4 regions of the Paenibacillus sp. J22TS3 genome follow, and region 3 is predicted to be linked to each of the others. Evidence: riboswitches for the same ligand, from Rfam matches in the RefSeq annotation. Region 3 holds a riboswitch; each other region holds the start of a gene.
What was found. A riboswitch is a leader RNA that binds a small molecule or an ion and turns the genes downstream of it on or off. The one in region 3 is predicted to bind cyclic di-AMP.
Positions count from the first base shown of each region.

Region 1: it holds a riboswitch for cyclic di-AMP, as region 3 does, so the genes downstream of both, KJS63_RS25675 (resuscitation-promoting factor) here and KJS63_RS20265 (CAP domain-containing protein) in region 3, are expected to answer to the same signal.
Region 2: it holds a riboswitch for cyclic di-AMP, as region 3 does, so the genes downstream of both, KJS63_RS00740 (3D domain-containing protein) here and KJS63_RS20265 (CAP domain-containing protein) in region 3, are expected to answer to the same signal.
Region 4: it holds a riboswitch for cyclic di-AMP, as region 3 does, so the genes downstream of both, KJS63_RS24620 (C40 family peptidase) here and KJS63_RS20265 (CAP domain-containing protein) in region 3, are expected to answer to the same signal.

Region 1 covers NZ_BOSF01000014.1:46,900-52,700, forward strand. The annotation lists gene yabG (sporulation peptidase YabG) at 1-85, opposite strand, end outside; gene rsmA (16S rRNA (adenine(1518)-N(6)/adenine(1519)-N(6))-dimethyltransferase RsmA) at 144-1,028, opposite strand; gene rnmV (ribonuclease M5) at 1,032-1,577, opposite strand; gene KJS63_RS25675 (resuscitation-promoting factor) at 1,837-2,982, opposite strand; cyclic di-AMP (ydaO/yuaA leader) riboswitch at 3,239-3,442, opposite strand; gene KJS63_RS25680 (TatD family hydrolase) at 3,719-4,486, opposite strand; gene KJS63_RS25685 (HD domain-containing protein) at 4,506-5,792, opposite strand.
Region 2 covers NZ_BOSF01000001.1:157,432-163,232, forward strand. The annotation lists gene lpdD (prenylated flavin chaperone LpdD) at 37-417, opposite strand; gene KJS63_RS00725 (dihydroorotate dehydrogenase) at 434-1,366, opposite strand; gene KJS63_RS00730 (dihydroorotate dehydrogenase electron transfer subunit) at 1,359-2,060, opposite strand; gene KJS63_RS00735 (polysaccharide deacetylase family protein) at 2,207-2,995, shown strand; gene KJS63_RS00740 (3D domain-containing protein) at 3,067-3,762, opposite strand; cyclic di-AMP (ydaO/yuaA leader) riboswitch at 3,770-3,944, opposite strand; gene KJS63_RS00745 (ABC transporter permease) at 4,256-4,966, opposite strand; gene KJS63_RS00750 (ABC transporter ATP-binding protein) at 4,935-5,801, opposite strand, start outside.
Region 3 covers NZ_BOSF01000007.1:77,556-83,356, reverse strand. The annotation lists gene aspA (aspartate ammonia-lyase) at 1-995, shown strand, start outside; gene KJS63_RS20265 (CAP domain-containing protein) at 1,129-1,818, opposite strand; cyclic di-AMP (ydaO/yuaA leader) riboswitch at 1,825-1,961, opposite strand; gene KJS63_RS20260 (BMP family lipoprotein) at 2,163-3,173, shown strand; gene KJS63_RS20255 (methyl-accepting chemotaxis protein) at 3,203-4,861, shown strand; gene KJS63_RS20250 (DMT family transporter) at 5,000-5,801, shown strand, end outside.
Region 4 covers NZ_BOSF01000012.1:16,008-21,808, reverse strand. The annotation lists gene KJS63_RS24635 (M1 family metallopeptidase) at 1-1,512, shown strand, start outside; gene KJS63_RS24630 (hypothetical protein) at 1,524-2,339, shown strand; cyclic di-AMP (ydaO/yuaA leader) riboswitch at 2,584-2,719, shown strand; gene KJS63_RS24625 (C40 family peptidase) at 2,726-3,217, shown strand; cyclic di-AMP (ydaO/yuaA leader) riboswitch at 3,557-3,694, shown strand; gene KJS63_RS24620 (C40 family peptidase) at 3,699-4,172, shown strand; gene KJS63_RS24615 (GNAT family N-acetyltransferase) at 4,474-4,935, shown strand; gene KJS63_RS24610 (c-type cytochrome) at 5,065-5,421, shown strand; gene KJS63_RS24605 (4a-hydroxytetrahydrobiopterin dehydratase) at 5,732-5,801, opposite strand, start outside.

The sequences.
Region 1 (5,801 bases), on a different contig from region 3:
CCACACGGAAGGTGACATCTCCCCCGTAAGATTTACGTACCACCAGGTCTCCCAAATTCGTCAAGTCCATCACCTCTAGACTCATCGTATGGGCGAACCTGGGCTTTGGTTCCTTCTGTCAGCCTTTACGGCGCATTCAATTTCTATTTCAGTCCTGCCTGCTTCAGAACATTGCTGAGGCGTGCGAATTCTTCAAGGCTTAACGTCTCAGCCCGCCGCGACGGCAGAATCTGGGCCTCCCCAAGCAGCCTCTCCAGCTCCTCACGGCCTTCACTTGCGAAGAAGCGCGTCTTCAGGTTATTGGAGATCGTTTTTCTCCGCTGGGCGAATGAAGCTTGTACCACGGTAAAAAAGAATGCCTCATCCTCCACCTTTACCGGAGCTTCCTGACGAACCTTCAGGCGGATAACCGCCGAGTCGACATTCGGCTGGGGAATAAATACCGTATGCGGAACGGTGCAGACCAGTTCAGGCTCACAGTAGTACTGGACCGCAATGCTCAGGCTCCCGTACTCCTTGCCCCCCGGTGAGGCGGCCATACGCTCTGCCACCTCCTTCTGAATCATAACCACAATATTCTCCAGAGGCAGGTGCTCTTCGAGCAGCTTCATAATAATAGGTGTCGTCACATAGTAAGGGAGATTAGCGACGACGCTGACACCGGTCTGATCAGCATACTCCCGCTCAATCACCTCACGGAGGTCCAACTTCAGCACATCCCCATGGATGACCCGTACATGACCGTATGGCTCAAGTACCTCTTCCAGGATAGGAATAAGGCGCTGATCGATCTCTACAGCTGTCACTTTGCCTGCCGTTTCAGCCAGCTTCTGGGTCAGTGCGCCTATTCCAGGACCGATCTCAAGGGCCCCCTTCGTTTCATCTAGTTCAGCCGCACCGACAATTTTGCCCAGAATATTCTGATCGATCAGAAAGTTCTGGCCCAGGCTTTTCTTGAAGGAGAAGCCGTGCCGCTGTATGATCTCCTTCGTTCTTTTGGGCGTCGATATATCTTCGATCCTGCTCATGGATTAATCTCCTTTGCTCTCTAATTGTTGAAGGGCTGCGGCGAACTCCTCACGGCTGATATGGAACACACGCAGACGTTTGAAGAACTGCTTGCCGTTGCAGTATCCGATGCCCAACTGCTCCCCCATAAAGCGGCGTCGCTCAGCCGCATGCGGATGGACGATTAAACCCGCTTCGATCAAATCCTCGAAGCTGATCAGAATCTCTTCGCCGCTGTATTCGCTCCGCACCCTGGATAGGGCCTCCCGAATATCCTGGGGCGAAGCATTCTCCACCCCGATATCACCCTTATGCGTTGCCGCCGCCTCCGTCAGGAAGGCATGCTTGCAGCCGGGAACCTTGGCGGCTACAATCTTGCGAATGCGTTCTCCCGCATGATCCGGGTCCGTTAGAATGATAACCCCCCGGCGCTCCTGGGCCAGCTTAATTTTACGAATCACAGCCGGGCCAATGGCGGAGCCGCCCGTTTCAATCGTATCCGCCTCCACCGCTCTTTTAATCGCCACGGTATCATCCCGTCCTTCAACCACAATGACCTCCTTAATCATGGACGCCATCCTTTCTTCGTGCGTGTCTGTATCTTAAAACAATCCCCTGCCCGATTACCATAAACAGGAACACTCCAGTATCTATAATCTCTGCACTGCCTTACCGATATAAAGATTAGATACGGCTAGCGGCCAGCGGTATAAGTTCTATTCATAACAAAAAGAAGAGGAATTCTCCTCTCCTTAGCATGCACATATTTACTATGTGTAATAGTATCTTATTCATGGATTAAAGTAAACGATGCCTAAGCCAGGCTAACTAGTTCAGTTCGGGCTTAACCGGTCCAATTACATAAACTGTGCGGCCTTTTTTCCGCCCGAAATTGTTAGCTGCTTTCAAACTGTCATAATACACATCAATCTTATTGCCTTTGATTGCGCCTCCTGTATCCTCCGCTTTACGGAAGCCGACACCCTCAATATACACCCACCAGCCCATTGGGATCACATCGGTGTCTACTGCGATCGTTCTACCTTCCTTAACCCGGGCTCCCGATGCAGTATTCGTACCGATCCCGCTCTCTTCCGCAGAGTAAGCGGTCAGGGATACATTCTTCAGCAACTTTTTATATTTGAACTGCACGCCGCCCTTTTTGACACTGTTATTCTGGCTGATGCTCACAGATTTAGATGAGCGGTCAATGCTAGCTGCAAGTACTTGAGTTTTAGGTTTGGTGCCTACCGCCAATACTTTTGCAGATGGCTGTCTTTCTACGGACTTACTAACCAACCGCTTCGTTACCAGCTTGCCATCCTGGTACACCTTCTCAATGTGATGCACCACAACGCCAGTTTGGCCTTTGCTCAGCAGTTTGGTTTTTCCCTTCTCTAGAGAGGGGTCCGACGTTTTGACGAAGGTATAAGGGATGCTCTCCGCTTTCTTCGTTGTACGTTTATCCACGCGCACGACCCGAATGTGCAGATCCGAGCTGACTGGAGTATCCAGGGATGGATATACTTTGTCATCACCCGATACTTTAACGCCTAAGTTCGTAATAGCGTCCTTAACCGTCTCTGACGTTGTCAGATGTTTGTTAGTGACTCCGTCCGCCGTAACCTTAACCGGAACTATACGGCCCAGAATGTACTGATCTCCCTCAGGGAGCATACCACCCAAGTCTGCCGTACCCTTATCCCCCGAATTTGGGTTCAATGCTTGCTGTTCCAGCCCTTGATCAGGCTTTGATACCGATGTGCCTGGAGATGGTGTCTTACCATCCGCAACCAAGTAAATGTTCTTGTCAGCCTGGCCATAGAACCAGGTAGTTACGCCGACAAGCAGTGCGATGGTAACAATCCCTGCCACAACAATTTGACGCTTGTTTTCTTTCTTCCACCGCAACGCGTAAGACATGCTGGATGATCGTGACTCATGGGTAGTTTCCTTAGATCCGAAAAAGCCCACTTCTTACGTCCTCCTTCATAGCCCCGCCGTCTAAGATCGACTTGTATAAAAATTGACGCGACTATACCGATTTTGACGAAATGCCCTACTGCACATTTCGCATCCCGCACCAGCCTGTTCAGCGCTACTCATATGTCATACCACTGTATGACGTTCCTGTCTCCTTTATTCAAAACAAAAAGAAGCCTAGAGAAAGAGTGTAAGAGGATCTCTTTCGTGGCTTCCGGCTGACTAAAGGAATGTAGGATGCACGAGTTGCCTCTCTCTTCATACGCTTACGAGGTTAGCTGTCGGGTTCGGGCGTAGAGAGCTGCCCTATCTCAGTTCATCCGCTCATGGCGCAATGACCTTGAATTCACCCCAAAGACCCGTTAAAGAAATCAAATACGGAACGTTCAGTCAACAATCCGTATTGGTTCCCCCGTTCTCCGGTTGCCCGAAGATTCAGCGAGACTGGTTCTTGGAATTGTAATTGATGTGTGAATGGAGCCAGTAATTCGTGGCTTTATACCCGGTTAGGTTTACATCCAATTCACATAGCTAGCAAATTCGTGGTGCTGCCAGACCAAATCAATTACTGAAAAGATTCTATCCTGTTTATATGCATGTTGTAAAGCAGGAATCAACTAGTTTTTTTAAAAAATTGGTTAATTTTTTGTAATAATCATCCTTTTTTAGATTAAAAACTATTAATCTTTCCCAAATACTCTTTATTTCATCGGTTTTACTCCCGATTTCACCTTATTCCAAATCGTTCCAGTGCATTTCGGGTGGTAATTTCCGCGATTTCCTCTACAGATACACCCTTTAGCTCTGCTGCCATTTCGGCAACAAGACGAACGTGTGCAGACTCATTTCTCTTCCCCCGATACGGGTGCGGAGTCAGATACGGGGAGTCCGTTTCAATCAACAGCCGGTCCATGGGAACCTGTTTTAATACTTCTTTGGGCTGCTTAGCGTTCTTAAACGTAATGGGCCCCCCAAAAGAAATGTGGAATCCCAAATCCAGACACATCTTGGCCGTCTCCCAGCTGCCTGAGAACGAATGCATTACCCCGCCAACCTCCTCAGCCTTCTCTTCCCGCAGAATCCGGACCACGTCTTCATGAGCATCCCGGTTATGAATAACAATCGGCATTTTCAAGCTTCGGGCAAGTCCAATCTGCTTGCGGAATACCTGATGCTGAATTTCCTTGGGTGAGGTGTCCCAGTAGTAGTCAAGGCCTATCTCACCGATGGCCACAACCTTCTTGTGCGCACATAATTCGGCAATCCACTCCAAATCCCCGTCCTGCATCGTAATCGCGTCTTGGGGATGCCAACCGACAGCAGCGTAGATGAAATCGTAGGTTTCGGCAAGCTTCATAGTGGATGGAATGGTCTCCCGGTTAAATCCGACATTAATCATCCGGCTGACCCCCTGCTCTACAGCACGGGCAATCACTTCCTCCCGATCCTCGTCAAATTGCGGTGCATCCAAATGGGTATGTGTGTCGAATAACACGGATATTTCCTCCTTCACATTAGAGCAAATTAAGTAGTGCAGCTATTTCCTCCGGCAGCTTGCGGGCGAGTCCACGCAGCTTTTCTTCCGGATAATACATGTGATATTTCCCGCGGTGTATTCCGCTGATAGAGCGGACAATGTCGGACACCTCTGAAATTTCCCGCAGCCGGTCCTGCCGGTCCAGAAGCAGAATTTGTTTCTTCTTGGAGTTATCCTCCGGCCGGAAGACATCATAAGGCAGATCCGTAGGGAAATCAATTTCCAGATCGTAATTAGGATCAAGTCCTAAATCGCGGAAAGAGCGCCGGATTTCATCAATAATTTCCATATCTAACATTTCAAGTTCTACATATTTATACAGTTTTCTGTCGATAAATCGTGTGCACAAATCTGCCAGCAGCGGATCGTGTTCACGTCGCCATTGAACAAAAGAAGTCTGTACTAAAGCCTCATCAAGCAGCAGGTATTCTTCAACGGTCAAATCCCGGTTGAACAGACCCGGAAGCGGGTCAGGCAGGAAGGAGAAGCGGAAGCCCTCCTGGTGAAGCTCCTTCGCCCTGCGGAAGATCTGCCGCAGAATAATCTCGGAACTTCGGGTTACCGGGTGGAAGTATACCTGCCAGTACATTTGATATCTGGACATCAAGTAATCTTCCACAGCATGCATGCCGGACTCCTTAACAACCACTCTACCCTGAAAGGGGCGGAGCATCCGCAGAATCCGGTCAATATCGATGGTTCCATAATTGACCCCGGTGAAATAGGCATCCCTCAGCAAATAATCCATCCGGTCGGCATCCAGCGGACTTGATACCAGATTGACCACAATGGCCTTATCATAGTCCTTCCTTATAACTGCCGCAACCTTCTCCGGAAAATCCTCGCCTTCCCGTTTCAATATGTTATTAACGTGGGTATTCCCGAGTATGATCCGGCATGTCCAATCTTCATGATTCATATGGAAGGCTTCCTCGATCGAATGGGAGAACGGTCCGTGTCCAAGATCATGCAGAAGGGCTGCACACAAAGCGACCAGCCGCTCCTCTTGCGGCCAATCCGAATAGGAGGAACGCTCGAACTGCGAAATGATTCGGCGTGTAATTTCATATACCCCTAAGGAGTGGGAGAACCTGCTATGCTCGGCCCCGTGAAAAGTAAGATAGGAAGTGCCTAACTGCCGGATTCTTCTAAGCCGTTGAAATTCCGGGGTATTAATTAGTGACCAGATTAGATCATCTTGAACATGAACATAATTATGTACCGGATCTTTAAATACCTTTTCCTCAGAAAGTAAAAAATTCATCATCCCCAA
Region 2 (5,801 bases), on a different contig from region 3:
GAAGGACGTTTCAAATTTCTGCAATATTTTTTCGCCCTAACCGTTTGCCTCTCTGCTCTTATCATAACTTGAAGGAGATTCGGTTTGCAAAAAAAATTCCAATTCACGCTCAGCCAACATGCACACAGACTCGATTTGACTTGGACTCAAGTGATCATAGTGAATTCCCATGACAATCGTTACCGTCCGGTTCAGCCGCATGGATGCCTGTAGGGCAAAGTCTGCGCTAAGAAGCTGCTCCTTATGCCCAGGAATGGCTGTCGTATGCACCTGTGTCCCTGCCTCTGTTCGGTAGGCGGTCGATACAGCCCCAATATGGGCTTCCCCGCCCGTAATTAACAGCAGGATATCCCGGCCCACCTCCTGAGCCACCAGCCGGATTCCTTCCTTGCCCATATACGATTCAAAGCCGGACATGTATTCATCCCCTTAGTTACACAATTCCCCGGATTTCGTCCAGCGAACAAATGCCTTCCGCATTCATAAAATCAATCAGCCCATTCAGCAGCTCTTCTCCAGCCTGCGGGCGGATGAAATTATGTGTGCCTACCTGGACAGCGGCGGCCCCTGCCATAATGAACTCCACGATATCCGTAGCGCAGGATATACCTCCTGCTCCGATCACCGGCAGGTTCACCTGACAAGCTACCTGGTGGACCATACGCAGCGCAATCGGTTTAACCGCTGGACCAGACAGGCCAGCATATTTGCTCTGAAATACACTCTTGCGGGCATATACATCAATTTTCATGGCAGATATCGTGTTGATCAGTGTGATTCCATCTGCCCCTTCCTCTTCACACATCCCAGCCATTCCAACCAGATCCTCCGCGTCCGGCGACAGCTTGACCAGAAGCGGAATTGAAGTTGCGTCCCTTACTCTTTGTACAACCTCTCTCGCGTCCCTCGTCTTGATCCCATAGGCGGCTCCGCCCTGCTTCACATTCGGACAGGAAATGTTCAGCTCGATCATGTCCACGGCTCTGGCTCCTCTGGCTTGGCGTACCCGGCAGTCTTCTCTGATCAGCTTCGCACCCTCCACATACTGGTCAATATCGTCGCCACCCAAATTCACAATTCGAACCAGATCCAGCTTCTCCCAATCGTTCGCTTCATTCGCGAGAAACGCAGGGATACCAGGGTTCTCAAGCCCCACGCTGTTCATAATCCCTGACGCGGTTTCATATATCCGCAGACCCGAATTTCCCTGTTTTGGATTTAGCGTAAGCCCCTTTCCCGATATTCCGCCAAGCTTTGAGATATCGTAATATCTTGTATACTCCTTACCAAATCCAAATGTGCCTGAAGCCATGATAAGCGGGTTCTTTAGGTGTACTCCTGCTAGAGTGCAGCTTAAATCAAGCATCGATCTCCACCTCCTGGGCGGTAAATACGGGGCCTTCCACACAGGTGCGCCGATTACCCGACTTCGTCTTGACGCTGCACACCAGGCATGCGCCAATTCCGCAAGCCATTCTTTTCTCAAGGGACAGATACAAATTCCCCTTATACCCCTGCTCGGTCTGCATCCTCTGTGCTGCTCTCAGCATTCCTTCAGGTCCGCACATATAAATATGATCATATGAATTCATATTCAGCTGATCGAGAATGCTGCCCCCAACAGTTACCTGCATGGACAATCCCAAGGACTTGAACGCCTGAATTACATAAGGTTCCTCACGAAAACCCAAATATAGATCAGGCCGCAGTAAATGACTTGCCGTATAATACAGCGGGGCGATCCCAATCCCTCCACCCACCAATGCAGTTCTTCCTTCATGTATAGGAAAGCCGTTTCCTAGCGGTCCCGTGAGTTCAATCTCATCTCCTCTTCTAAGATGGGCGAACTGTCGTGTTCCTTCACCAACAACCTGATACAGGAACTCAATATAATGCTTCTGCCTCTGCAAATCGAAGATGCTCAGCGGTCTTGGCAGCAGTGGCAGCCCCCGGTCTTTTCTCACCATAAAGAATTGGCCCGGCTTCCCCTCGTATTCCCCGGCCACCTTCATCCGGAACACATCGTGTGACACCTGTATATTTGATAAGATTTCAGCCATTTGCACGCTCCCCCTTGTTCCTATAAAATGCCCTTTTCTGCTGGAGGATGCCGTGATATTCCTCACTCGTCAGCTTTCTGTGGATAAAAGCAATCCCATAGGGAAATAACAACACGTATCAAACTAAGGAAAAGGGGAGATTCCTAATGCGATTACGTACTACTGCTCTCCTGCTGACTAGTGTTTCGGCCTTGCTGCTATCGCTAGTTACCCCAGCGGCTACCGCCTCTTTGGACAGGCAGACTCTGTCCAAAATCAGCCCAGAGTCCAATCAGGAGTCTCTAACTCTAGGCGAGCTAAGAAAAAAATATTCAGAGACCTTCAAGTTCAGAGGACCTCATATTAAACAGGTTGCTTTAACCTTCGACGATGTTCCAGATCCCAGATTCACCCCTCAGGTGCTAAATATTCTCGCGAGACATCACGTCAAGGCCACGTTCTTCGTAGTTGGAGCCCGTGCGCAAAAACACCCTGAACTCGTCCGCCGTATACATAGAGAAGGACACATGATTGGCAACCATTCTTACAATCATCCTTTATTTAAGAACCGCGACCTGGCTTATTTCCAGAAACAGATCCTTCGTACCGAGAAAATCATCAATTCTATGACAGGTGTAAGACCCAAACTGATCCGTCCTCCTTACGGAGAGATTAATGAAGATCAGCTCAGATGGGTAAAACGCAGCGGTTACAAGGTCATCAACTGGAATGTGGATTCGAAGGATTGGAAAGGACTGAACAAAAGCGCGGTTAAAAGCAACATTCTTCAAGCCGCAGGGCCGGGGTCCATTATTCTTCAGCATGCCGGTGGCGGCGTAGGCGCAGACCTGTCGGGAACGATCCAGGCGCTGCCTGAAGTGATTTCGGTGCTTAGAAAGCAGGGGTATATTTTTGTGGATTTGAAAAGGCTTCTTCACACTCAGGAGTCAAAATAAAAAGAAGAGGCCAAGCGGCCTCCCCTATCTTTCGGTATGATCACAGTTAGTATGATCAAATACAATCTATGTTACTTGATGACGTAAAGTTTGATATCCTGGAAGCCAAATGTATTTACAGATTCCTGGCTGCCCGGAATGAAGATATCGATCCGGTGACCTTTAATTGCGCTTCCCTGATCAGTCGCAGTGGCTACAAATGCGTTCTTCGGCAGGCCGCTATGGCTGTGTCCGGTCACGAGCACCTTTGTACCCATAGGAATGACTTTAGGGTCTACGGCAATCGTGCCGAGTGTCAGCGGATTCCCGTAATAGTCTACAGGACCCCATCCATTCTCGCTGGGGTGGGCTGAATAAGCGGTAGCCACCACATCGATCGTCTTAGAATAGTTGAAGGTCTTGCCCCAGGCTTCCACGATCTTATCGGCTGTAAATACCTTAAGTGAAGCAATCGGATCCTGCTTCAGAATAACCGGACTAGCGACTGCTGCCTCTGCCTTAAGACTGGTTGGAATGTTAAGGGGCAGGCCTTCATAAATATTCGTCGGACTTACAGCCGGGTTCGCATTCATCAGGTTATCTACGGATATTCCGTATTTTTTGGAGAGGAGATAGAATGTATCCCCTTCCATAGCGGTATGTACTGCGTCAGCATGGGCAGGCGCCATATGTATACATGCGGCAATCCCTAGTGCGGCTGCAACCGTTTTCGCGGCTAGCGCCAGTTTGTTCTTTTTTTTGGACTTGTAGTCATTCTTAGATGTCATTGTAATATCCTCCTTTTAACTATGCCTGCGGAGTTAGCTGTCGGATTCGGATTGAGGATACAACCCGGTGCCGCGGTTAACCGGCACTTCACCCCAAGGATAAGCTCTGATCTCTTCTCATACCTAAGCTTGATCCGCAAATCATCCCCCGCACCAGGTTCTGGTTTCGGCATTACGAATATATCACAATTTTGTAACCAATCAAGCAAGTAATTCCTGGAAATCGCAAATTGAAACAGTTAATTATTACAAAAAATTAAAATTTTCCAGAGCGTTGCAGCCCGTTTCACTGCTGTTCATAGCGCTGCTCTGGGCAGCAGGTCTTTCTTCAGCACGCGGCTAGAATATAAGAAAACCCGGAGCAAAGCTCCGAGTATTATGCTGCTAGCAAATGATTCGTGTTCTACTGTAGACAACCCATCAGCAGAAATCTTGATTTAGAGGCAGGATCATCTCCTTCCAAATGATTTCTATGCAGAATCTTTTTTGTAAATCATCGTTGCTCCCTGTTTTGCAACCATTTTACCGTCCCAATGAAACCTATTAGTCCTATTAAGAATACCAGCAAATAACTAGTACCCATCAAGGGAAACAAAGCGTCTCCGCTTTCCTTCAAATGCAAAGCAGGTACAGACCAAGGCAGATAAGCTCCAATGGTGGTAGGCCCGAACACCAAAGCCAACATTAAAGTTGTAAATGCAAAGCCAATCGGCATCAGAAAACCACGCGATATACAGGCCAATAGGGCAAGTGGTGCACTTAATAATAGGTGGAGAGCACCAATTATAAGAATTAGGAAGAAATAATGTTGTACCATAGCAAACGAAAATCCAGGAAGTCCAATAGAAAAACCCAGTAATAAAGCATAAACAAAGCTGATCAACATCATTACTAAACACCAGAATATAATTGCGACATATTTGGCAATCGCAATTTTACCACGCGATACAGGCAAAGCGAGCAAATCCTTGAGCGTCCGGTCGGAATACTCACGACCAAACGTCCAACTTGTTAACATTCCAAACCCCAGCAGACCAAACACGGATGAATACAAAAACGCAGTCCGTTCAAAAAAAGAAGACCAATTAGGCTGTCCTAAGAACAACGTGATGACAAACAATATAAACAGAAGCGTGCCCCATAAAACAAAGGACCGACGCAATTTGTAAACTTCAACGCTGCATGCTGTCAACAATGATCTCATTCGGTCTTCCCTCCTCAACTCCGATTACTTTGAGAAAATAATGTTCCAAATTCTCTTCTTCAACTTTAAGCATAGTGAGCGGTACTTCATGATGAGCAAGCAATCTCACAATATGTTCGGGGTGCTTAACGGCATGTTCGTCGGGCAGGACAAAGCAGTTATTCGATGTCGAATGTACCGCATACCCGGAGTCTGAAAGAATAACTTGAGCCTTCCGAGCATCCTTCGTTCCGATCATCAACTGCTTTCGGCGGATGGTTTCAAAGTCTTTGGTTGTCAGTTCTTCAAGCAATACTCCTTTGTGAATAATGCCGATTCGAGAAGCCAATTTGGACATTTCCTCAAGGATATGACTCGATATAAACACGGTAACCCCATGTTGAGAAGCTAGAGATTTCAGCATTTCCCTTATCTCCACAATTCCGGCTGGATCAAGTGCATTCGTTGGCTCATCAAGAATCAGAACGTCAGGCTTATGAATTAATGCTTTGGCCAATCCAAGTTTCTGCGCGTTACCAAGTGACAAATCTCTTGCCTTACTATCCGCATATTGGGTCAAATTCAATTGCTCCATAATCTCGTCAACGGCCCTCGGAACCGGTAATCCTCGCAACTTGGCCATCAAATTCAAATTTTCCCTAACTGTAAATTGAGGATAGGCATAAGGTACTTCCACCATATAACCTACCCGTCTCGACAAATCGGGATTCCCGTTAGCCCAGCGCTGACCAAATAAATACACTTCTCCAGAAGAAGGTTTGCTTAAGCCGAGAAGAGCTCGGATGGTTGTCGTTTTCCCTGCACCGTTCAACCCCAAGAATCCATAGATTTCTCC
Region 3 (5,801 bases):
CCGCGATTCATATTGCGGTGCTGTCCTTGATGGAACAGCTTCTTGTGACAATGCGCAATATGCATCAGGTGTTCGTCAGCAAAGCCAATGAATTCGATCATGTGATTAAGATGGGACGGACCCATCTTCAGGATGCGGTACCTATCCGTCTCGGACAGGAATTTGAAGCTTATTACCGGGTACTGGAGCGCGATATTCTGCGGATTGAGAATTCAAGACAGCACCTGTATGAGGTGAACATGGGAGCCACGGCAGTCGGCACAGGTCTTAATGCTGATCCGAAGTACATCGAGCTGGTGGTTGAATATTTGGCTGACATTAGCGGATTTCCGCTTCAAACCGCGGTCCACCTGGTGGACGCGACACAGAATACGGACGCTTACACAGAGGTCTCCGCTGCCCTTAAGGTGTGCATGATGAATATGTCCAAAATCGCAAACGATCTGCGTCTGATGGCTTCGGGGCCGCGCGTCGGGTTCAACGAGATCTCCCTGCCTGCGAGGCAGCCTGGCTCCTCTATTATGCCAGGCAAGGTCAATCCAGTCATGGCCGAGGTCATTAACCAGGTTGCCTTCCAGGTTATCGGCAATGATCATACGATTTGTTTGGCTTCCTCTGCAGGGCAGCTTGAGCTTAACGTGATGGAGCCGGTACTGGTCTTTAATTTGATCCAATCCATCAGTATAATGAACAACTCCTTCCGCGTGTTCACCGAGTATTGCCTTGCTGGAATTGAGGCTAACAAGGAGAAGATGGCGGAGGATGTGGAGCGAAGCGTTGGCATTATCACCGCAGTGAACCCGCATCTGGGTTATGAGGTAGTATCGCGTATAGCGCGTGAGGCCATCCTTACCGGAGAATCTGTCCGGGCGCTGTGCATCAAATACAACGTGCTGACCGAGGAAGAATTGAATTTGATTCTTGATCCGTATGAGATGACCCATCCGGGAATCGCGGGCGCGGAAGTATTTTACCGGGATGAGCCGAGGAAATGACCACTAATGCTGTCGTGACAATATAAAGATTAAAGCAAAGAGACCCTTTATGCGGAATTCCGCATCAAAGGGTCTCTTTATTCGTTCCGGTTAAGTCCTTCGTGGTGTCATAAGCCGGAATTGCTGCTGCTGATTAATTAGCGATAAATTCCTGAACCCACTCACCGTTATAATAAGCCACACCAATCTTGGTATAGTTAGGGCTTAGAATATTCTGTTTGTGGCCCGGGCTGTTCATCCAGGCATTCATAACCTCTTGAGGTGTTTTTTGACCTTTTGCGATATTCTCGCCTGCATACGTATACTGGATTCCATACTGCTTCATCATATCGAACGGTGAGCCATAAGTAGGTGAAGTATGATCGAAGTAGCCTTTATTATACATGTCTTTCGCTTTATCCAGGGCCATGGAAGACAAAGCTTTATCCGCGGCAAGCGGCTTCACTCCGGCTTTGGCACGCTCTTGGTTGACCAGTGTGATGACCTGATTGGCATAAGCAGATTGGGAAGTTCCGCTGCTGGCCTGTCCGCTGGATGTATTTGTATTTGTCGTATTAGATGTGCCAGTTCCCGCTTGGCCAGACGTAGTTTTATTTGCTGAACCGCTATTAGTCTGATCTTTTGTGCCAGTGCCTGCTTGGTACTGTCTTGCCCACTGCTGAAGCAGGGCCTGCAGGGAGGCGTTCTGCTGAGTGCTGAACGTCCAGTACGTGGTGTTCTTGGTTGTGCCTGTGTCAGCGGCAGCTGATGCGGATGCTGCTCCAGCTCCCACAACCATGCTGAGTGCTAGTACTCCAGTGATCAGTTTTTTTCTAAAATGCATTCGTAAATCTCTCCTTTTCATAGCCTGCGAGGTTAGCTGTCGGATTAGGGTCAAAGAGGTAATCACCCTGCCAAAGAATAGTGGCTTCACCCCGGTAAATGGGTCCCCCGTGCTTGGTGTACAAGCTTCGGCTTAGTTAGATAGGGTCCATAATCCAGGCCATTAGGGCCTGCTATGAACCAGGTTCGATGAAATTGTAACATATTTGTTACTTTCGGTTCATTGCGCAAATGTTTCCACCTTATAATGAGCTATTTAATAAATTACATAAGATATTTCTAAATAAAATTTATCTTTCAACCGATATATTTTTGTTCGACAAATTTGAAAAAGGATGTAGAGAAATGAAACAAACCGTGCAGACCGTCTGGTTGCGGTGGCTAACGGCAATATCAGCCGTGATATTGCTGAACGCATGCTCATCGCAGCCGACACATCAGGCAGAACAAGATTTAAAGAAAACAAAAGTGGGGATCATGCTCTCGGATGTTGGGCTTGGGGATCAGAGCTTTAGTGATGCCGGATTCAATGGACTGGCCAAGGCCAGGGACGAGAAACGGATCATATTTGATTACAGGGAGCTTCAGGATACGAAGACTTATGAGGCCGGACTGGAGCAGCTCGTGCAAGAAGACAGCCAGCTTGTGATCGGGCTGGGATTTGCCATGAAGGAAAGCATGGAAAAAGTCGCAAAGAAGCACCCTGACCGCCAATTCCTTCTCGTTGACGAGAAGTCGGAGCTGCCGAACGTGGCATCCATGACCTTTAAAGAAGAAGAAGGAAGCTACCTCGCCGGAGTAGTTGCCGGACTTACCACACATACCGGAAATATCGGCTTTCTTGGTGGGGTGGACAATGCGCTTATACATAAATTTGAAGCCGGATTCCGTCAGGGGATTAAGGCGGTTAATCCGGAAGCTAACTTGACCACAACTTATGCCGGGGACTTCGGTAAGGCAGATCTAGGCATGAAGCTTGCGGATGAGATGATCGATAAGCATGATGTCGACATGATCTATACCGCCGCCGGATTTACCGGAGTTGGTGCGCTGCAGGAAGCGGAGAAGCGGAAGATTCACGGGATTGGGGTGGATACGGATCAGTTTTTTGTTGCGGAGAAAGCGGTGGTTACTTCCATGGTGAAGAACGTGGATGTGGCGCTGAACACAGCTGTGAAAGCTTTCGTGGACAATCAAGGTCATTTCAAAACAAAGGATATGGTGTTTGGCATCCAAGAGGGCGGTGTTGGCCTTGCCCAAATCAGGGCAATCCAGCTCAGTTCCGGGCAGATGGCAGCGATTGAAGAACAAAAACAGAAGCTGATCAAAGGCAGTATATCCGTCAAAACCAACTAAATTTGCGCACAGAAGGGGATTTACAGCATATGAAACTCCAAGGTAAATTGGTGCGCAATGCGATGATTTCACTTATCGCATCACTTGCACTAGTTGCTTATATTATTGTACAACTTCTCCGCATCAATGATCAGAATCAGGACCTTGTTCCCGCGATGCTGAATGTGGAGACTCTGAACGGGTATATGATCCAGGCAGGACAGGCAATTAACAACTATTCCACCTCCATGTCGGAGAGCAATAAGTCGGACGCGGTTAACCAGCTGAATCAGACAGCTAAGCTGCTGGCCACCCTTAATGCGGACATGTTGAAATCCGAAGAGGAGCAAGCGGTCTTGCATCGCATCAATGATAAATTCTCGAAGCTGAAGAAGGCTGCGGAGACGGCGATGAATACGAAGAACAGTGCCGATTCCAAGCGGGAATCGTTCCGGATTAAAGGGATTCAGAACGATGTGTATATGCTCAATCTTCAGACGAAGGCGAACTATGCCGCATATACCGACCAGTTAAGCCGGAGCATAAGACTAACCTGGCAGCTAGCCCTGGCTGGTGGTATTGTGCTGCTTATCGGTGTCGGGTTGTTCAATACAGTTGCGGCACGGCGGCTTGTTAAGCGGATTCGGGAGCTGAATGAAGCGGCAGGGCATATGGCTGAGGGCAATCTGACCATTAAGCTGCCAGAGAGCCAGGGCAAGGACGAGCTTAGTGAGCTGAATGCCTCCTTCCGGTTGATGATTGATAACCTTCGTTCTATTGTTATCTCTGTAGAGCGGGCTGGTGGGCAGGTTGTCCGGATGTCGAGGGATCTGGAGCAGAACAACCAGGTTATGCAGGAAGTGGTGGACCAGGTTGCCGTGTCAACCGAGGAGCTGGCCATAGGCAGTCAAAAAGTGGCCGAAGATCTCAGCGTAACCGTGTCGCTTGTGGATGAGATGCAAAGCAAATTCGAAGCAAATCTTGCTGATACGGCGCTCTCTGTTACGGACAGTCAAGAAGCGCTTGAAGTGATTGAGCAGGGAGGCAGCATCATGAAACAGCAGCTTCAGGTTGTTGCGGATAATCGTGCTGCTATTGCAAGGGTAGAGCATACCGTACAGGATCTTGAACAGCATACAGCGGAAATTACAAAGATGACCCACCTGGTATCGGAAATTTCAGCTCAGACAACATTATTGTCGCTTAACGCCTCCATTGAGGCAGCTAGGGCCGGCGAAGCTGGAAGAGGCTTCGCTGTAGTTGCTGGCGAGGTTAAGAAGCTGGCCGAGCAATCCGGTCAGGCCGTGCAGCAGATTTTCGCAGCTGTACAAGGAATTTCCTCCGCGATGGACAAGGTGAAAGATTCGGTCAGTCAGAGTCTCGAACTATCCAAGGACCAAGAATCTGCTGCTTCCCTAACTGGAGCTTCGTTCGAGGAGATAAGTGCTAAGGTCCAGCATATCGCTGCCCGGATAACAATTCTTGCCGAGGAGATGAATGCCTCACAGAAGATTACCGTGCAGGTACAGGACGCGACCCAGAACATCAGCGCCATTACAGAACAAGCGGCCGCGGGCAGTGAGGAAATTACGGCCTCAACGGTCGAACAGAAGCGTTCCTTCGAGCAGGCAGGAGAACAAGTCAGAAGAATGAGAGAGATTGGTGAAGAGCTTCAGGAGGAACTCAAAAAATTCAAAGTGGAGGCCTAAGCAGCGTCTGACTTCTTCCTACTGTAAGCAGAGGGATTCAGCCTCAGGTAACTGTACAGCGACCGGAAGAACAAGTAACATAAAGGGATGTCCGCTCCGGTGTCTTCAATATGAATGTTCAGAAAGAAGGTTGTTCCTTTGGCAAGGTCTTTATATTTTGCACTTATCCTGTTAAGCCTGATTTGGGGAGGTTCGTTCTTCTTCATTAAAAATCTGCTGAATGACTTCGGCCCTTGGGGAATCGCTTTTCTTCGATCCTCCTTCGGGTTCTTGCTCATTACAGCCGTGATGCTGATCATGCGGAAGCCTTTCGGCTTCCGCGATATCAGATGGCTGCCCACCTTTGCGGTGGCGATGGTCAATATGGCCGCCCCATGGACTCTCATTGGCTTCAGTGAGACCAGACTGGCGAGCAGTATGGCATCGGTCCTTAATGCAACAACTCCAATCTGGACGATGTTGGTCGGGCTCTTGTTCTTCGGGGCTGTCTTCCGGCGTATTCAATGGGCGGGCATGGGGGTAGCACTCGTTGGATTGATCATCCTGCTGGGTATCCGTCCCGGATCATTCATCAGCGTAGACCCTCTTGGGTTCGCCACCATGATTGCCGCAACCCTGTGTTATGCAGTTGGCACACAGCTGTCCAAGCGCTATCTTGGCGGACTAAGTATGTACCAGCTCACGTTTGGTACACTTCTTGGCGCTATGACTGGCAGCGGCATTCTGGCCTTTTCATTCGAAGGGGTGAACCTGGCCAGGGTCGCTGAGCCCGCGAACCTGTTCGGTCTATTGGGACTAGGCGTTTTCGGATCAGGTGTAGCTTATATTCTGTTCAACTATATGGTGCTCCGGGGCAGTCCAGAATTTGCAACATCGGTTACCTATCTGGTTCCCGCCACGGCAATGATTTGGGGCTACACGCTGCTTCATGAACCGATCG
Region 4 (5,801 bases), on a different contig from region 3:
GTCCAGCCTGATGACGGCAACCTCAAGGACCGCACTCTTGTCAAAATCCGCCTGCCCCGCCCAATTCAGGGCGGAGAGAGCACGACCCTGCGGATCAATTTCGAGGTCCAGCTGCCTAAAATATTCGCCCGTATGGGAACAGCCGGCGACTTCGTCATGGCAGGCCAGTGGTTCCCCAAGCTGAGTGTATATGAACCTGCCGGCACAAGAGGCCGTGCTTCGGAAGGCTGGAACCTTCATCAATATCACGGAAGCTCGGAGTTCTACTCCGACTTTGGAATTTTTAGTGTCCGCATTAATGTGCCAAGCTCTTATATCGTAGCGGCAACAGGATTTCCGACCAAATCGCCCGTCATCAAGGCAAACCGCAAGATCTATCAGTACTATGCCGATGATGTTCATGACTTTGCCTGGTCTGCCTCACCGAACTTCGTCTATGCCGAGGAGCCCTTCTCCTCGCCGGAGGTCCCCGGTGTCCGGATCAAGCTGTACCTCGATCCCGCTCACAAGAACCTGAAGGACCGCTATTTCTATGCAGCCAAGGCGGCTTTATCCTCCTACAGCAAGTGGTATGGGCGGTATCCCTATTCCACACTCTCTATCGTCGTCCCGCCGGCAAGCGGCAACGGGGCTGGCGGAATGGAGTACCCGACCCTGGTCACCGCATTCGGGGCGTCTTCCGAATCTCCAGGTTATGAGCTGGAGAGGACAGTGGTCCATGAGATCGGCCATCAATATTTCTATGGCATGATCGCAAGCAATGAGTTCGAGGAAGCCTGGCTTGATGAAGGCTTCACCTCTTACGCGGAGGACAAACTCATGGAGAGTGCCTACGGGGTTACATCCGCCCTGCCGATTCAATCCAGCTTCGTGAATCAGCCCGCAGCCCTGCCGAAGGAGGCTTGGAAGTACGGCTCCGCCGATGCCTATGCCCAGAATGTGTATACCCGCGGCAAGCTCGTGCTGCTTGGCATTGAACGCCAGGTTGGGACTCCCGTCATGAACAAAATCATGGCCAAGTACGCCGCCAAATTCCGCTTCAAGCACCCGGCCACCGTGGATTTCCAGCGGACGGTTGAACAGGTGACAGGACGCTCCTGGAAGGACTATTTCAATCAATATGTTTACAGCGGCCAAATGGCTAATTTCGCTGTAGACTCCATTACAGTGAGCCCGATTACTCCAAAGGACCCATCCGGCCCTCTATATGAATCGGTTGTCAAAATCAGCAGACTTGGCGGAACCTACCCTGAGGTTCCTGTCATCTTCAGCTTCAAGGATGGCCACATCGTTCGCAAAACCTGGAAAGGCGACGAAAGCCAGATCGTCTATAAGCTGCAGTACAAACAGCCGTTAGCCTGGGCTATGGTTGATCCCGGCTACACCCTGGTGCTCGAGAACAAACATATCAACAACTATCTCAAGTCCGAAGTGGAAGAGAAGACGGGGACCCGTTGGAATCTGGGCATAACCAAGGTGGTGGAATCACTTCTTGGCTTGCTCTCATGGTGAGGTGACAATAGATGCGATACATTCGCGGTGGATGGCAAAGTACCAAAGCTCAGTTTCCCGTTGTAATCATTCTCTTTCTGTATCAGCTGCTGTGGGGCGTCTTTCTGTACCGTCTGATTAACTCGGCCATCATTCCGCTGCTGCAGCGCTATCCGGACCCTGCCCCGAGCGAGCTCAGCCGCCTGCTGTTCTTTATCGAGGGGCAGCTTGATTTGAAATACAGCCAGGAGGTACATCAGTACCTCTGGCTGCTGGCAGGCATGCTTCTGCTGAGATTGGTGCTAACCCCGCTGATTCAAGCGGGCGTAATGTACGGACTCCGTCCGGATACGCAAGATGGAGCCGGTCTGGTCTTCTTTCAGGGAATCGGGCGGCTGTGGAAGCCGGTCACCCTCTTTTATATCATCGAGCTTATTCTTGTGATGGCACCGGGATATTGGCTGTTCCCCAAGCTGCTTGACCTGCTTGTAAAAGGGATTCAGAGCGGAGGCTCTCCTCTTCTCTATGCTGTTATGTATATTCTCGGCTGGCTGATTTATGGCTATTTGATTCACCAGCTGCTGCTGTTCGCTCAGTTTGGGTACTTATTCGGTGCCGGAATCTTCTCGGGGATTCTGATCTATCTGCGCCGTTTTCTTCCGGCGGCCGGCATCTCCCTCCTGCTGGGAGCGGTCACCCTTCTGCTGTTTGGCAGCTTCAGCACGGCCTCCTGGATCTGGACCGGATTCGCGGCTCTAATTCTTCAGCAATCCTATCCTTTCATTCGCAGTCTTCTCAGTATTTGGCATATATCCTCGCAATATCACCTGTGGGATGAAAAGAAATAAAGAAGTCATAACTTCGTCCCATCCCGCGCCGCTCAAGGCCTTCACCGTTTGGTGAAGGCTTTTTGTCTTTCAATTTCCGGGAAATCTCGCAATCGGCCATTGCCAAAAGATACCTACCTTGTTACAATGTGAACTATGACAGTAACAACATTGTAATTATTTTTTGGTCACAGCAGGAGTTTCGACATACATGTCGTATACATTATTATGGAACGAGCTAACTAAGTCGTTTCATATAGGTGCCAAGATGAATAAGCCGAATTCCCTGCACCGGGAAACGGGGGAACCACTTTGGGTGAATTGATCTCGCAACGGAGGGATCATAGGGGACCTTCAACCGAATCCTTAAGCTAACCTCGCAGGCATTGGAAGGAGTTTAACCGCTTTTGAAGAAGAAACTTGCAGTAGCAGCAGTGTCTATGTCCATTTTGTTCTCGATGGGAGCTGGAAGCGTTTTCGCAGACTCCAAGCTGGACAAAGTCGTAGACAAGGTCATTGGTACAGAGTATAAGTCGGGTGGAACGTCCACCAACGGTTTTGATTGCTCAGGCTTTACTCAGTATGTATTCAACAAACTGGGAATAGACCTTCCTCACCAATCGGGCTCCCAATACAAGATGGGTAAGGCCGTACCGAAAGATGAATTGAAAGCCGGAGATCTGGTATTCTTCAATACTTTGGGAAATGGTGTGTCTCATGTCGGCGTATATGTCGGTGACGGGAAGTTCGCACACGCTTCATCCAAGAGAGGCGTTACCATCAGCAAGCTGAGTGACAGCTACTACACCAACCGCTACGTTGGAGCCAAACGCATTATGAGCAATGAGAAATTTGAAGCCGTTGCCGATTCCTCTACCGACAACGATGACGTAGAATAAGTTATCCCTTGCTTGGCCCGCAATGATTCTTGCCGGAATCGTGCGGGTTTTTTGTTTGTCTTTTTAACAATTCTGTTACTAATTATTAACCGTCCCTACAGGAAATAAACCGTATACATATGTTTTTTTGACAAAAAAAGTGAGTTCTAACTTGCCAAAGCTTGGACGCTTTGGTACAATAGGCAAGGAATTAGTAACAACTTTGTCATTATTGTTGTCATTTGTCGGAGCGTCACTCACGAACCAGCCCAGAAACTCCAAGATTCGACATCAATTGCCTGGAACGCTGGGATCCTGAAGTCTCGGTTCTAATCGAGCATTCAGATTAGGTGTACTAAACCAACAAATCAGCCGAATTCCCACACACCTGGGAAACGGGGGAACCAGTTATGGGTGAATTGATCCGCATTATAGGGATCATAGGGAACCTTCAACCGAATCCTTAAGCTAACCTCGCAGGCCTTGGAAGGAGTCTAACATCTTGAGAAAGCAACTTACAGCAGCCGCAACGAGCTTGGCTCTATTGTTCAGTCTAGGAACAGGAAGCGCTTTTGCCAGCTCTACCCTTACTACTACGGTAAAGAGTGTTTATGGAACGCCATATAAAACCGGAGGTATGTCTACCCGCGGTTTCGATTGTTCCGGATTTACAACTTTTGTGTTTAAGAAGATGGGCGTAAGCCTGGCCCGCCAGTCTAAAGCTCAATTTCATCAAGGTTCGCCGGTGATGGCGAAGAGCCAACTTAAAGCGGGAGATCTGGTATTCTTCAATACCCTGGGTAATGGGGTATCCCATGTTGGAGTATTTCTTGGAAACGGCCAATTCGCGCATGCCTCTTCCTCAAAAGGTATCCACATTGACCGTCTCAGCAGCAGTTACTACAGCAAACGCTACGTTGGAGCCAAACGCATTCTTAGCCAAGCGAAATATAAGAAATACGCTGTAAACCTGTAAGTTCCACTCCCTCAAATGGAGCTTACGAGATTGCCTTACTCACTCGACCACAGACGATTCTTGCCGGAATCGGCCTGTGGTTTTTTTGCACCTAACTCTAGAACGTTGCCACTGCACAAAAGGTTTCAAAATAAAAACCTGCCGACCAACTATTTTATTCCAGCCCTGCTTATCATATATATACCCACTCTTTTAGGGGATAAACGTACCACAGATGAGTTTCTGTAACTTTTTTCTTATTTTTTAAAATGAGGTGATCTCCATAACTCTTAACAAACATACAGATTTCTATGCCGTTCCTATGAGCGAGTCCCACGGTCAGCAGATTTGCACCTGGGTGTATGAACCCCCCTATAATATTTACGGCTTTCTGCCTTGGGAGCAGATGAGGGCCCTAGAGATTGAGTTCGGTGATCCAAAGCTTCGGGAGGAACAATATATTTCGGTGTTGACCGCAACAGGGGAGCTTGCGGGGTTCGCACAAATTTTCCCCATGTCGAACGTCTCCCGGTTAGGGCTTGGTTTAAAGCCTGATTTGTGCGGTCAGGGCCTGGGTAAGTCGTTTGTACGTACCGTGTTGCAGGAAACCCTAATCCGCCGTCCCGAGTCTCCGGTCGATCTTGAGGTTCTAACCTGGAATGAGCGGGCCATTCGGACCTATCATCAAGCCGGATTCCGCATTACGGATGAATATGAACGCAGAACGCCAGATGGAATGAGGAACTTCTACTGTATGGTCTATCAGGGAACGCAGCAGAAGTGAATTTGACAGGCTGAAAGAGAAGTCATAAATTTGGCACAACTTGTTTGTTTTTTTGACACAAGTGCTATGATCAAACAAGATGTTCCGTTATAATGGGAGAAGGTATCTTACATAGGAGGGACGATTGGAATGCAAAAGTGGATCATGAGCGGTTTGTTCTTTATCGCGTGCGCTTTGGCCATCGTGCTCATGTTCACCCTACCGGGTAAAGAACAAGTAGCACAAGAGAATAAGCCTACCATGCCTAAGGTAACAGTCAACGCTGGCACAGCAGAAGCTACCGTTAAAGCGAACTGTATCAGCTGTCACGGCGATCAGCTCGAAGGTAAGGTTGGACCGAATTTGCAGAAGATAGGCTCACAAATGACGAACGAACAAATTTTCACCACAATTACCAAGGGTAATGGAAACATGCCATCCTTCAAAGACAAACTTAAGCCTGAGGAAATTGCCAACGTGGCTGAATGGCTTGCTGCAAAAAAATAAACCATCAAAACACGCCCCCTTCCACGCTGTAAGCGTATACCTGAGGGCGTGTTTTTTTCATTTCCATACATATATTTGAGCTGTCAGTTAAGAAAGCTCGCTTATCCGATAGCCACTATACGCGGCACTGGACACGTATATGCCCGTCATTCCGAAAGACGGCACAGCGCTCCCTGTCCTAGAGTCTATGCACTGCGGCCAAAGTAGCGGGGAAGCTGCACCAATATTCCGGCCCCGCCCTGGCATGTCCTGTTAAATTAGGCCTCTTATTGAAGCTAAGAGGTTTAAGTTAAGGCCTTAGAGCCGGCAGCTACTCGCCGGACAGGGCTTTATCGTAAGCCTCATTGTATTGCTGGGCTTCTTTTATATCCACGGCTGTA